DNA from 3 places in the Paenarthrobacter nicotinovorans genome. Region 3 is predicted to be linked to each of the others. Evidence: riboswitches for the same ligand, from Rfam matches in the RefSeq annotation. Region 3 holds a riboswitch; each other region holds the start of a gene.
What was found. A riboswitch is a leader RNA that binds a small molecule or an ion and turns the genes downstream of it on or off. The one in region 3 is predicted to bind S-adenosylmethionine.
Positions count from the first base shown of each region.

Region 1: linked by a shared signal. The riboswitch ahead of metX (homoserine O-acetyltransferase MetX) and the one ahead of JMY29_RS12650 (aminotransferase class V-fold PLP-dependent enzyme) in region 3 are both predicted to bind S-adenosylmethionine.
Region 2: linked by a shared signal. The riboswitch ahead of JMY29_RS17640 (DUF1737 domain-containing protein) and the one ahead of JMY29_RS12650 (aminotransferase class V-fold PLP-dependent enzyme) in region 3 are both predicted to bind S-adenosylmethionine.

Region 1 covers NZ_CP089293.1:1,486,131-1,490,053, forward strand. The annotation lists gene JMY29_RS06905 (VOC family protein) at 1-228, opposite strand, end outside; gene JMY29_RS06910 (bifunctional o-acetylhomoserine/o-acetylserine sulfhydrylase) at 444-1,760, shown strand; SAM riboswitch class IV at 1,945-2,062, shown strand; gene metX (homoserine O-acetyltransferase MetX) at 2,077-3,198, shown strand; gene JMY29_RS06920 (hypothetical protein) at 3,242-3,691, opposite strand; gene JMY29_RS06925 (winged helix DNA-binding domain-containing protein) at 3,737-3,923, opposite strand, start outside.
Region 2 covers NZ_CP089293.1:3,797,634-3,801,556, forward strand. The annotation lists gene JMY29_RS17630 (aromatic amino acid ammonia-lyase) at 1-370, opposite strand, end outside; gene JMY29_RS17635 (NtaA/DmoA family FMN-dependent monooxygenase) at 370-1,698, opposite strand; SAM riboswitch class IV at 1,854-1,965, shown strand; gene JMY29_RS17640 (DUF1737 domain-containing protein) at 1,979-2,242, shown strand; gene JMY29_RS17645 (rhodanese-like domain-containing protein) at 2,239-2,649, shown strand; gene JMY29_RS17650 (O-succinylhomoserine sulfhydrylase) at 2,650-3,858, shown strand; gene JMY29_RS17655 (hypothetical protein) at 3,869-3,923, shown strand, end outside.
Region 3 covers NZ_CP089293.1:2,711,474-2,715,396, forward strand. The annotation lists gene rsgA (ribosome small subunit-dependent GTPase A) at 1-483, shown strand, start outside; gene hisN (histidinol-phosphatase) at 555-1,379, shown strand; SAM riboswitch class IV at 1,549-1,662, shown strand; gene JMY29_RS12650 (aminotransferase class V-fold PLP-dependent enzyme) at 1,695-3,101, shown strand; gene JMY29_RS12655 (class I SAM-dependent methyltransferase) at 3,149-3,923, shown strand, end outside.

The DNA of each region.
Region 1 (3,923 bases), 1.2 Mb from region 3:
TGCACGGACAGCTTGGCCGAAGGGTGCTTTGTCGGAAGCAGGGTGGTCCAGGACCTCCACGACTTCCAGGTACTTGTTATCCGCAAGGGGAATGATCATGTTCCGGGTGCCGAAGCGCGGGTGCACTCCGCCCCGGACTGCGTCCACTCCCAGAGCCGCGGAAATTCGTTCGGTAGTGGCCAAGAGGCCATCTCGTTCACAGGCGTAAGAGACGTGATCCATGCGCATGGCTTCATCTTGGCACTTTGTGATCGGTGTCTCAGCTAAGCCAACCCTAACTAAGGTGGGATCTCGCGACGGGCGTCATGGAAGGTCGCAAAAGAGCCCATATATTCTGCTGGCGTCACAAAGCTGTCCAAGGACCCGGACACTTCCTAGACTGGCCGCAGCTTCCTTCCCGCAGCTATTCCGCCGACCACACGCGCCACGAACAGGAGAATTCCATGTCCCAAGGATGGTCTTTCGAAACCCGCCAGATCCACGCAGGCCAAGAGCCGGATGCCGCCACGGGCGCGCGTTCCCTGCCGATCTACCAGACAACGTCGTTCGTTTTCCCGAGTGCTGAAAGCGCGGCCAACCGCTTTGCCCTGGCCGAACTGGCTCCGATCTACACCCGGATAGGCAACCCCACGCAGGACGCCGTGGAACAGCGCGTCGCGAGCCTCGAAGGCGGTCTGGGTGCACTGCTGCTCAGTTCGGGCCAGGCAGCCGAGACCTTTGCCATCCTGAACATCGCCGAGGCCGGCGACCACGTCGTCGCGAGCCCCAGCCTCTACGGCGGCACGTACAACCTGCTGGCCCACACGCTGAAGAAGTTCGGCATCTCCGTGACTTTCGTCGAGGACCCGGACAACCTCGAGCAGTGGCGTGCGGCCGTCCAGTCGAACACCAAGCTGTTCTTTGGTGAAGTCGTCTCGAACCCACGCCAGGACGTGCTGGATATCGAAGGCGTCGCCGGTGTCGCGCACGAGGCAGGCGTGCCTCTCATCGTCGACAACACCCTCTCCACGCCGTTCCTCATCCGGCCCATCGAGTGGGGCGCGGACATTGTGGTCCACTCCGCAACCAAGTACCTCGGCGGACACGGTTCGGCGATCGCAGGCGTGATCGTGGACTCGGGCAACTTCGACTTCGGCAAGGACCCGGAGCGGTTCCCCGGCTTCAACACCCCGGACCCCAGTTACAACGGCTTGGTTTACGCCCGCGACCTGGGCAAGGACGGAGCGCTCGGAGCCAACCTTTCCTACATCCTGAAGGCCCGTGTCCAGCTCCTTCGCGACCTCGGCTCGGCCGTGTCGCCGTTCAACGCGTTCCTCATTGCCCAGGGCCTGGAAACCTTGAGCCTGCGGGTGGAGCGCCACGTCGCCAACGCCACCAAGGTGGCCGAGTGGCTGGAAGCGCATGACGACGTCGAATCGGTCGCCTATGCGGGCCTGCCGTCCAGCCCCTGGTACGAGCGGGGCCGCAAGTACGGACCCCAGGGCACGGGAGCCATCGTGGCCTTCAACATCAAGGGTGGCGTAGAGGCCGGCAAGCGCTTCGTGGACGGTTTGGAGCTGCACTCCCACGTCGCCAACATCGGTGACGTCCGCTCCCTGGTCATCCACCCGGCGTCGACCACGCACAGCCAGCTGACGGTCGAGCAGCAGGTAGCCGCCGGCGTCAACCCGGGCCTAGTCCGCTTGTCCGTGGGCATTGAGCACATCGATGACATCATTGCCGACCTCGAAGCCGGCTTCCGCGCGGCCAAGGGCGCCTGAACGGGCAGTCCACGCCTGCAGCTGACGCACCCGGCTGACGGACCCGGGGTGCCGTCCACATCGACGATTATTCGCCGGACGGCACCCCGGAGTGCTCTTTCGTGAATGAAGCTGCCCTTGAACGTCACACTGGTGTCACATTCTTCGCCATAACGGTGGTGTCTTTCCTAGACTCTACGTATTAGGTCATGAGTGCCAGCAGATAGCCCCGGCTTGCTGGCCGGCAACCCTCCTTCCGCGGTGGGGTGCCCCGGGTGAAGACCTGGCCTGTTCGCACGCAAGGCGACGGGCAAGCGCGAAGTTAGGTGTCAAAGGAATGACCATCACTGCTACAGCACTTCCCAAATCCGGAGAAGAAGACGGAACCGTCAAGTACGCGGGCATAGGGCCGCTGGCGCTCGAAGCCGGCGGTCACCTCCCCAACGTCGTGTTGGCGTACGAAACCTGGGGACGACTCAACGCCGACGCGTCCAATGCCGTGCTCATCCAGCATGCGCTGACGGGCAGCACCCACGTTGCCCGCGGAGCCACGGACGAGGAAGGGTGGTGGGAGCAGTTGGTGGGTCCGGGCGCCACCATCGACACCAACAGGTTCTTCGTTGTCTCCATCAATATCGTGGGCGGCTGCTATGGCAGCACCGGCCCGTCCTCCGATGCGCCGGACGGCAAGCCGTGGGGTTCCCGGTTCCCCCTGGTCACTCTTCGCGACAGCACGGTTGCTGAGGCCCGTTTGGCGGACCTCTTGGGGATTGAATCCTGGCACGCGGTCCTGGGCGGCTCGATGGGTGGGGCCAGGGCCCTCGAATGGGCTGTCACGTTCCCGGAGAGGGTCAACCGCTGCGCCGTCATTTCGGTGGGAGCCTACAGCACCGCCGAGCAGATTGCCTTTGCGCAGGCCCAAACCCTGGCCATCCGGCAGGACCCGCACTTCAACAATGGGGACTACTACGGCGGTCCGGCTCCGGAACACGGACTTGCCCTGGCCCGCCGGATTGCGCACATCACGTACCGTTCCGCCCTGGAACTGGATCTCCGCTTCGGCAGGGAAGCCCAACATCAGGAAACGCCGCTCTCCGCAGCAGTCCTGGGGGAGCGTGGTCGCTACCAGGTGGAAAGCTACCTGGACCACCAGGGGACAAAGCTTGTGCGGCGGTTCGATGCCAACAGCTATATCGCCATCACCGAAGCGTTGATGTCCCACGACATCAGGCGGGGACGGGGCACACTGCAGGAAGCACTTTCGCGTGCCACCGCCGAGTTCTTTGTTGCTGCTGTGGACACGGACAGGCTGTACTTCCCGGCCCAGTCCAAGGAACTGGCGGCAGCACTGCCGGGGAATGTTCCGGTCCACACCATCCAGGCGCCGATCGGCCACGATGGCTTCCTCACGGAAATCGGCCAATTGTCGGAGCAGCTTCGCGGGGCGTTCTTCGCCTGACCGTGAGGAGCCTGTTCGTAGAGTTGCCTGTTTGTGGACGTGCCTAGCCGTTCATGATCTCCCCGCGTTGTTTCATGTAGTCCTCCATGGCGATCTGGCCATTGGTGAACTTCGCATCCAGTTCAGCCAGCTTGCGGGCGCGGTAGCCCTGGGGCTCGGAACCGGCAGTGGGAAACGGCGCGGGAGCGGGCTGTCCGGCCCGGTAGGAATCGCTTGGGTAGGAACCGCTTGGGTAGGAGGCGTTCGACGGCGGCGCGACCTGCGGAGCCTCGTCTGCAGGGCGGATGACTGCCGGCCCTGGCGGGTAGCCCGGGTAATTCTGTTGCGGGTAGTCCTGCGGCGGGTAATTTTGTGGTGGGAAACCCTGTTGCGGATAATCCTGACCACGAAAATTCCCGTTCTGCAGGCGGCGGGCCTTGGACCGGTTGTACATGCGGATTCCCATGGGAATCAGCCACGAGCAGACGATGATCCAGAAGATCAGATTGTTCACAGTGCAGGCCTCCTAGGTCTTAACCCCAGCTTAGCCCTGTGCCCATCACAGCAGCTTGGCCTCCATGCCCAGGAAAATCCCGTAGCGTTCCGCTTCGGCTTCCAGGGCCATCTGCTCTTCCTTGGTTGTCGGCTTGTCCATCCGGACTTCGAGCCCGCACATGCCCCCTGCGAAGCTGTGCCGCCACCATCCGGCCAGCCTGCCGTCCACGAGGACTACATGCATGGGGCCG
Region 2 (3,923 bases), 1.1 Mb from region 3:
AGAACCCGGCGGTCCCGGCACGAACCCCGGAGCCGCCCCGGCTGAACCCGACAAGCCGGGCCAGGATCACTGCGCGCGCTGCGGCACGATCCAGATACGGGCCTACGCCGCTGTTGTGATACCTGATGACCTGCACCTGGTAGGCGAGGAGGGACTTCTCCTCCACAGCAGTGTCCCGGCCTGACCCTAGAAGGGTATTCAGGCCGTAGACCCGTTGACCGGAGGCGGCCGCCTCCTCCACGATCTCCCTTCCCCGTCCGATCAAATTCAACGCTTCTTGGTTGAGTTCCACGTGAAACGTCGGATCCGCAGCCGCTTCCGCCACAGCCAACGCGGAGATGGGGCCCGTCCCGATGGTGAAAATGCCCATTAGAAATCCAGCAGGTTTTGGCGGAATCCGCCGTTGCCGTAACTCTTCCTCAACAGGCCGCGGCGGCGGAGTTCCGGGGTCAGCTTGTCCAGCACACCGTGCACGGTCACCGGATCAACGAAGCCGGAGAACAGGAAGCCGTCGCCCCCTACCGCCGCGCCGGTCTCCTCCAGATAATCCGCAATTTCTCCCACCGTGCCGATGATCGAATCCCCGGCACCACCGCTGCGTGCCTGCAGGATTTCACGCAGAGTGGACCCGGGAGGGGCAGCCTTGGCGAAGTGCTCCAAGGTGCCCTGGTTGCTGTTGGTGCTCAACTCCGGAAGCGGGGCATCGAGGTCGAACTTTTTGAAGTCGATCACGGATAGGTAGGAGATGGAGTTGAGCTGGCTGTCGATGTCACGCTGCGTCAATTCCCGGCGCTGCGCCCGTAGCTCCTCGGCCTCGGCTGTGGAACCCACCACGGTGGGCTTCAGTACGAAAAGCACCTTCACGTCGTCGGGATTCCGGCCGGCTTTCGCCGCCTCGGCCCGGATCGAATCCCGGTAGGCCTTCATGCCGTCAACGCCGCGGGCGAGCGCAATTGCCACATCCGCGTGACCGCCGGCAAACGCTTTGCCCCGCGGAGAGGCGCCCGCTTGGACAAGCACGGGTTCCTCGGGCAACGGTGCCGTGTTCAGCGGCCCACGGACCTTGAAGAAGTCCCCGTCGTGGTTGATCGGATGCACTTTGGTATGGTCCGCAAACACCCCAGCTGAAACGTCCTCAAGTACAGCGTCGGCCTCCCAGCTTCGCCAAAGCCGCCTGACGACGTCGACGAATTCCTCCGCTTTTTCGTACCGGAGGTCGTGTTCGATCTGCTGGTCCAAGCCGTAGTTCTGCGCGGCGAGATCGCTGCCCGAGGTGACCACATTCCATCCGAGCTGCCCCTCGGAGAAGTGCTGCAGGGTAGCGAGGAGCCGGGCCGCGGTGAAGGGCGGGTAGAAGGAAGCGCTGACCGTGGGAACGATCCCCAGGTGCTCCGTGGCGGAAAGCAAGTACGGGACCAACGCCAAAGGATCGTGTTTCGGCGCAAAGGAAGCATGGGCCAGCGAAACCTCGGCAGTACCGCCATAGGTGTCCGGGACGGTCAGGGAATCCTCGATGATGAACAGGTCCAGCCCGGACAGCTCGAACGCGCGCACGGCCTCCTGGTACAGGGCGGGCTTCTTCCAGTCGTAACCCAGGCTGTAGCCCGGAGTGCCCCAGCCCTGCACCCCGAAACCGTGCCCCACAAACCAACCAAAATGCAGCATGGGCTTGAGTGTAGAACTGCTCTGTCCGTTCACCGCGACCTGATTTCATACGAAGTTACAGGGGGTCGTACTGCGTCAATTATGCTCCCGGGACGTCTTAATTGGACCCGTACTCCAGTACCGCCCGGTTACGCAACATGACGACGGCCGCCGTGCGGGCCGTCGTCGTGAATGCTACGTTTTTCTTGAGTAATGAGAACCAGCGCAAAGCCCTGACTTGCTGGTCGGCAACCCTCTCTCCGGCGGGGTGCCTCAGGTGACTACTCGGCGTATCGACAACTCGAACTGCAAGCGTGACTGAGGAGCACCAGCAATGCCTGAACCCACTGAAGAAAAACTCTCTTACCGCCTGATAACAGGCCCGGATACCCGCGACTTTTGTGAGCGGATCACCAACGCCCTGGCGGATGGGTACGTACTGCACGGCAGCCCCGCCGCCACGTTCAACGGAACCGACGTGATCGTCGCGCAGGCCGTCGTCCTGCCCGCCGCTATTGCCAGCGCCGATGCCGCAGTCGCCAACGCCGTTGATGAACTGGATACCGACGACGAAGAAGCATTCGAGGGCCACGCATGAGCTACGCAGGTGACCTGACCCCGCAGGACGCGTGGGCCAAGCTTGAACAGGGCGCCATCCTGGTGGACGTCCGCACCGAGGGCGAATGGGCCCACATCGGAATCCCCGACACGAAAGCCACCGAGAACGATCCCCTGTTCATCCAGTGGAACCTCGCCGGCGGCATCCCGAACTCCCGCTTCATCGAGGACCTGCAACAACAAGCGCCCGAGGACGACGGCGTGGAGCTCGTCTTCATCTGCCGCTCCGGCCAGCGCTCCATCGCCGCCGCCATCGCCGCCACGCAGGCAGGCTTCACCGCCTACAACGTCCTTGAAGGCTTTGAGGGCGAACCCGACCGTTACGGCGAACGCACCGTCAATGGTTGGAAGAACCGTGGCCTGCCAACGAATCTGGGGACCGAGTAAGTGACTTTCAATCCTGACGCCGCCGGCTGGAGCCCCGACACCCAGGCCGTTCGCGGTGGACTTGACCGTACCAACTTCCAGGAAACGGCCGAACCCGTCTTCCTGAACTCCGGCTTCGTTTACGAATCCGCCGCCGCGGCAGAACGCGCCTTCACCGGCGAGGACGAACGCTTCGTCTACTCCCGCTACGGCAACCCGTCCGTGGCCACCTTCCAGGAGCGGCTGCGCCTCCTCGAAGGTACCGAGGCTTGCTTCGCGACGGCGTCCGGCATGTCCGCCGTGTTCACCGCACTGGGTGCCCTGCTGGCTGCCGGTGACCGCGTGGTTGCTGCCCGTTCCCTCTTCGGCTCCTGCTTCGTGATCCTCAACGAGATCCTTCCGCGCTGGGGCGTGGAGACCGTGTTTGTGGACGGACCGGACCTTGACCAGTGGCGTGAGGCTCTCTCCGAGCCGACCACCGCCGTCTTCTTCGAATCGCCGTCCAACCCGATGCAGGAAATCGTGGACATCCAGGCTGTCAGCGAACTGGCGCATGCCGCTGGGGCGACTGTCGTCGTCGACAACGTCTTTGCCACTCCCCTGCTGCAGCGCTGTGGCGAGCTGGGCGCCGACGTGATTGTGTACTCAGGCACCAAGCACATCGACGGCCAGGGACGCGTCCTCGGTGGCGCGATCCTGGGCACCAAGGAGTTCATCGATGGACCGGTGAAGCAGCTCATGCGCCACACGGGGCCATCGCTTTCGGCTTTCAACGCCTGGGTGTTGACCAAGGGCCTGGAAACCATCGGGCTCCGAGTCAACCACAGCTCGGCATCGGCCCTGAAGATCGCGGAATGGTTGGAGCAGCAACCCGCCATCAGCTGGGTCAAGTACCCCTTGCTGAAGTCGCACCCGCAGTACGAGCTCGCCGCGAAGCAGATGAAAGCCGGCGGCACAGTGCTCACGTTCGAGCTCTCGCCGTCCACTGGCCGCTCCGCGAAAGAAGCCGCGTTCGCGCTGCTTGATGGATTGCGTGTCATCGACATCTCCAACAACCTTGGTGACTCCAAGTCGCTGATCACCCACCCTGCCACCACCACCCACCGGGCCATGGGTCCGGAGGGCCGGGCGGCGATCGGGCTGTCCGATGGCGTGGTGCGCTTGTCGGTGGGGCTGGAGGACGTGGACGATCTCATCCTGGATCTGGAGAAGGCCCTCAAACAGGTCTAACCTTGCTGGCATGAGGCATCCATACCGCCGGGCGGGGGCTGTCATCGTTGCGGGATCGGTGGTGT
Region 3 (3,923 bases):
GATGCTGTTTCCCGGCTCCGCGCACACCTCGGTGGCAAAGTGACCGTCATGCTGGGCCACTCCGGTGTGGGCAAGTCCACCATGGTCAACGCGTTGACGGGCGCCGAGCGGGCCACCGGCGGCGTGAATGCCGTCACCGGACGTGGCCGGCACACTTCGTCCTCGGCATTGGCGCTGAAGCTCGCGGATGCCCCCTCGGGCAGCTGGATCATTGACACCCCCGGTATCCGATCCTTCGGCTTGGCCCACGTGGATCCGGACCGGATCCTGCATTCCTTCCCGGACCTCGAACCCGGCACCGAAGCATGCGAGCGGGGATGCAAGCACGACGCTACGGCAGTGAACTGCGGGCTGGACGCCTGGGTCAATGAAGGACATGCGGGCCCTTCAGGGGTGGCGCGCCTGGCTTCACTGCGTCGCCTGCTGGGCGCGGACCCGCGCCTGGAGGCCAAAGAAGCGAAAGAGCTCGGCACGGTTACTTGATGACACTGGAAAACTGAAGGTGCAGCGTTAACGTCCCCACCGCTGCCAGTATTTCAGGATAGTTTGGTGCCATGACCCAACCCGCTTCCACCTACAACGACGACCTGCGCCTGGCCCATGTCCTCGCCGATTCCGTCGACGCCCAAACCATGGATCGCTTCAAGGCCCTGGACCTGCAGATCGAAACCAAGCCGGACCTTACCCCTGTCACCGATGCCGACAAGGCTGCGGAGGAGGCTATCCGCGGTCAGTTGTCGCGCTCGCGTCCACGTGATGCAGTCCTGGGGGAAGAGTTCGGCAGCAGTGGCCACGGATCGCGGCGCTGGATCATCGATCCCATCGACGGAACAAAGAACTTTGTCCGCGGCGTTCCAGTATGGGCAACGCTGATCGCGCTCGTTGATGAAGGCGAGCCCGTCGTTGGTGTGGTCAGCGCTCCGGCGTTGGGCAAACGCTGGTGGGCAGCCAAGGACATGGGCGCCTACATGGGTCGGTCCCTCGCTTCAGCAACCCGCCTCAAGGTGTCCAACGTTTCACGCCTGGCCGACGCTTCCATGTCCTACTCCAGCCTGTCCGGCTGGAAGGAGCGGGGCAATCTGGACGAATTCATGGACCTCACGGAGGACGTCTGGCGCACACGTGCCTACGGTGACTTCTGGTCCTACTGCCTCGTGGCCGAGGGCGCGGTGGACATCGCCTGCGAACCGGAGCTGAACCTCTACGACATGGCGGCGCTCGTCCCCATCGTGACGGAGGCAGGCGGGCGCTTCACTTCCCTGGAAGGCGAAGACGGACCGTTCGGCGGCAACGCCCTGGCCACCAACTCCATCCTGCATTCGGAAGTCCTGAAGCGGCTGAACCCCGGACTGGACGACCTCCTGCAGTCCCAAGCCTGAGGCCGGCACTACTCCGGATTGCCGAATTTTCGACGGCGGACGCCCGCTTTTGTGCGCGTCCGCCGTTTTTTGTTCGCGGAAACTGGGATTTGGCATCCGCGTAACAAAGCGCTTAACAAAACCCCACGGCTTTGGATCGTCCCCCGGACGTGCCTTAGCCTTTTTTACAGGTCACGAGTGCCAGCGCTAAACCCCGGTTTGCTGGCCGGCAACCCTCCATTCGCGGTGGGGTGCCCCGGGTGACGACCCGGCCGGTCCGGAACGGATGCGGCAAGCGCGGATCCCCCTGTGGGGGTCCCTCTTGAGTGAGGTCCCATGAGCACAGTCACGTTCAACGCAAACACCATCCCTTCCTTTGTTGACGAAGCCGCCCTCGAATCGGCAGCTGCGCGTCCCCTCGCCGCCGTCACGGGCGCGGAGCTTCAGGCGCCTCTGATCCAAGGTGGCCACGTCCGCTATGCCAACCTCGACTACGGCGCGTCAGCCCCTGCGCTGACGATTGTTTCCGCCTACCTCAACGAGGTCCTCCCGTACTACGCCAGCGTTCACCGCGGAGCAGGCTTCGCCTCGCAGATCAGCACCTCCGTCTACGAGAATTCCCGGAACATCGTCCGTGACTTCGTTGGCGGACGTGCAGACGATTCGGTGATCTTTACCCGGAACACCACGGACTCCTTGAACCTGCTGGCCGGCTGCCTCCCGCAGGTTGACGGCGGGTTTGCCGGCGAGGTCCTGTACTTGGACATTGAGCACCACGCAAACCTGCTGCCGTGGCAGGGCGTGCCGCACCGCAGCGTGGTTGCGGCGCCGACCCTGGCCGGAACGCTGGACAAGATCGAAGCCGAACTGGCCCTGGGCGGCGTCAGCCTGCTCGCCGTCACGGGCGCCTCGAACGTCACCGGAGAGATCCTGCCGATCGCCCGGCTTGCCGCGCTGGCCCACGAGTACGGCGCAAGGATCGTGGTGGATGCAGCCCAGCTCGCTCCGCACCGCCGCGTCAACATCGCAGAGGCTGACGTCGACTACATCGTCTTCTCAGGACACAAGCTCTATGCGCCGTTCGGCGCAGGAGTGGTAGTGGGCCGCCCGGACTGGCTCGACGCCGGGATCCCGCACCTGGCAGGCGGCGGCGCTGTCCGCGAAGCGCGCTTGGACTCGGTCAGCTGGGCCACGGGTCCGGCGCGGCACGAGGGCGGTTCCCCCAACGTCCTGGGCGCCGCGACGCTCGCCCGCGCCACGCAGGTACTCGCCGGCCTCGACCAGGACGCCTGGCACGCACACGAAGCGGGCATCCGCAGCTACCTGGTTGAGGGCCTGGAAGCCATCGACGGCGTAACAGTCCACCGGATCTTCAGCGATTCCGAGGACACCATCGGCGTGGTCAACTTCTCCGTAGAAGGATTCGACGCCGGACTGGTCGCCGCTTATCTGGCGGCCGAACACGGAGTGGGCCTCCGCGACGGACGTTTCTGCGCGCACCCGTTGCTCAAGCGGCTGGGACTGCCATCGGGTTCCCTGCGCGCAAGCTTCGGCGTCGGCTCCCGGTTGGAGGACGCCACCAGGCTGCTGGCAGGCATCGAGGAACTCAAGCGCAACGGCCTGGGCTGGGACTATGTGGTGGACGAGGGCCGCTGGGTACCGGCCAACGACCACCGCAGCTACCCCGAGTGGGCGCCCAACACCCCGGGCACAGCCGGTGCCGCTCCCTGCACGGTCGACTAGAGGGTAAATTCGTAGGGTACCTCTAACGGCCCTGTGAAGGAGTTTGCGTGTCCCTGCGCTCAGCGAACGGCGCTCCAGTCACTCCCGGTCCCGCCGGTCCCCGCGGACCCAAACTCCATGCCTCCCGGCGCCATGAACTTGGCCAAAGCTTCCAGGATGGCGGAGAGCACTACGATCGCGTGCGGCCGGGCTATCCTGTGGACTCCGTTGACTGGCTCCTACCTGAAGGGGCATCGACTGCTGCGGACCTCGGCGCAGGAACGGGCAAGTTCACCTCTCTCCTGGCCGGACGCGGACTTGAGGTGGCCGCCGTCGACCCTTCCACCGATATGTTGGCGCAACTGCGAAAGGCCTACCCCGATGTTCACGCGACGGAGGGGACGGCCGAGGCAACCGGACTGGCGGACTCAGCATTCGACGTCGTCAGCGTTGCCCAGGCCTGGCACTGGTGCGAGCCCCTTGCCGCGAGCACGGAGATCGCCCGTATCCTGCGCCCCGCGGGGGTTCTGGGGCTGATCTGGAACCAGTTGGACACCTCAATTCCCTGGGTCCACAGGCTCTCGCGCATCATGCATGCAGGCGACGTCCACAAGCCGGGATTCCGGCCGGTTATCGGCCCGGAGTTTCACGGACTGGAACGCCACCTCACCAGGTGGGAGGACCCGCTCTCGCCCGAGGACATCATGGAGTTGACCAAGTCGCGCAGTTACTACCTGCGCGCCAACGAAGCGACGCGGGCCAAAGTCATGGACAACCTCCAGTGGTACCTCTACGAACACCTTGGCCACGCGCCGGGAGACACCGTGCCGCTGCCCTACCTGA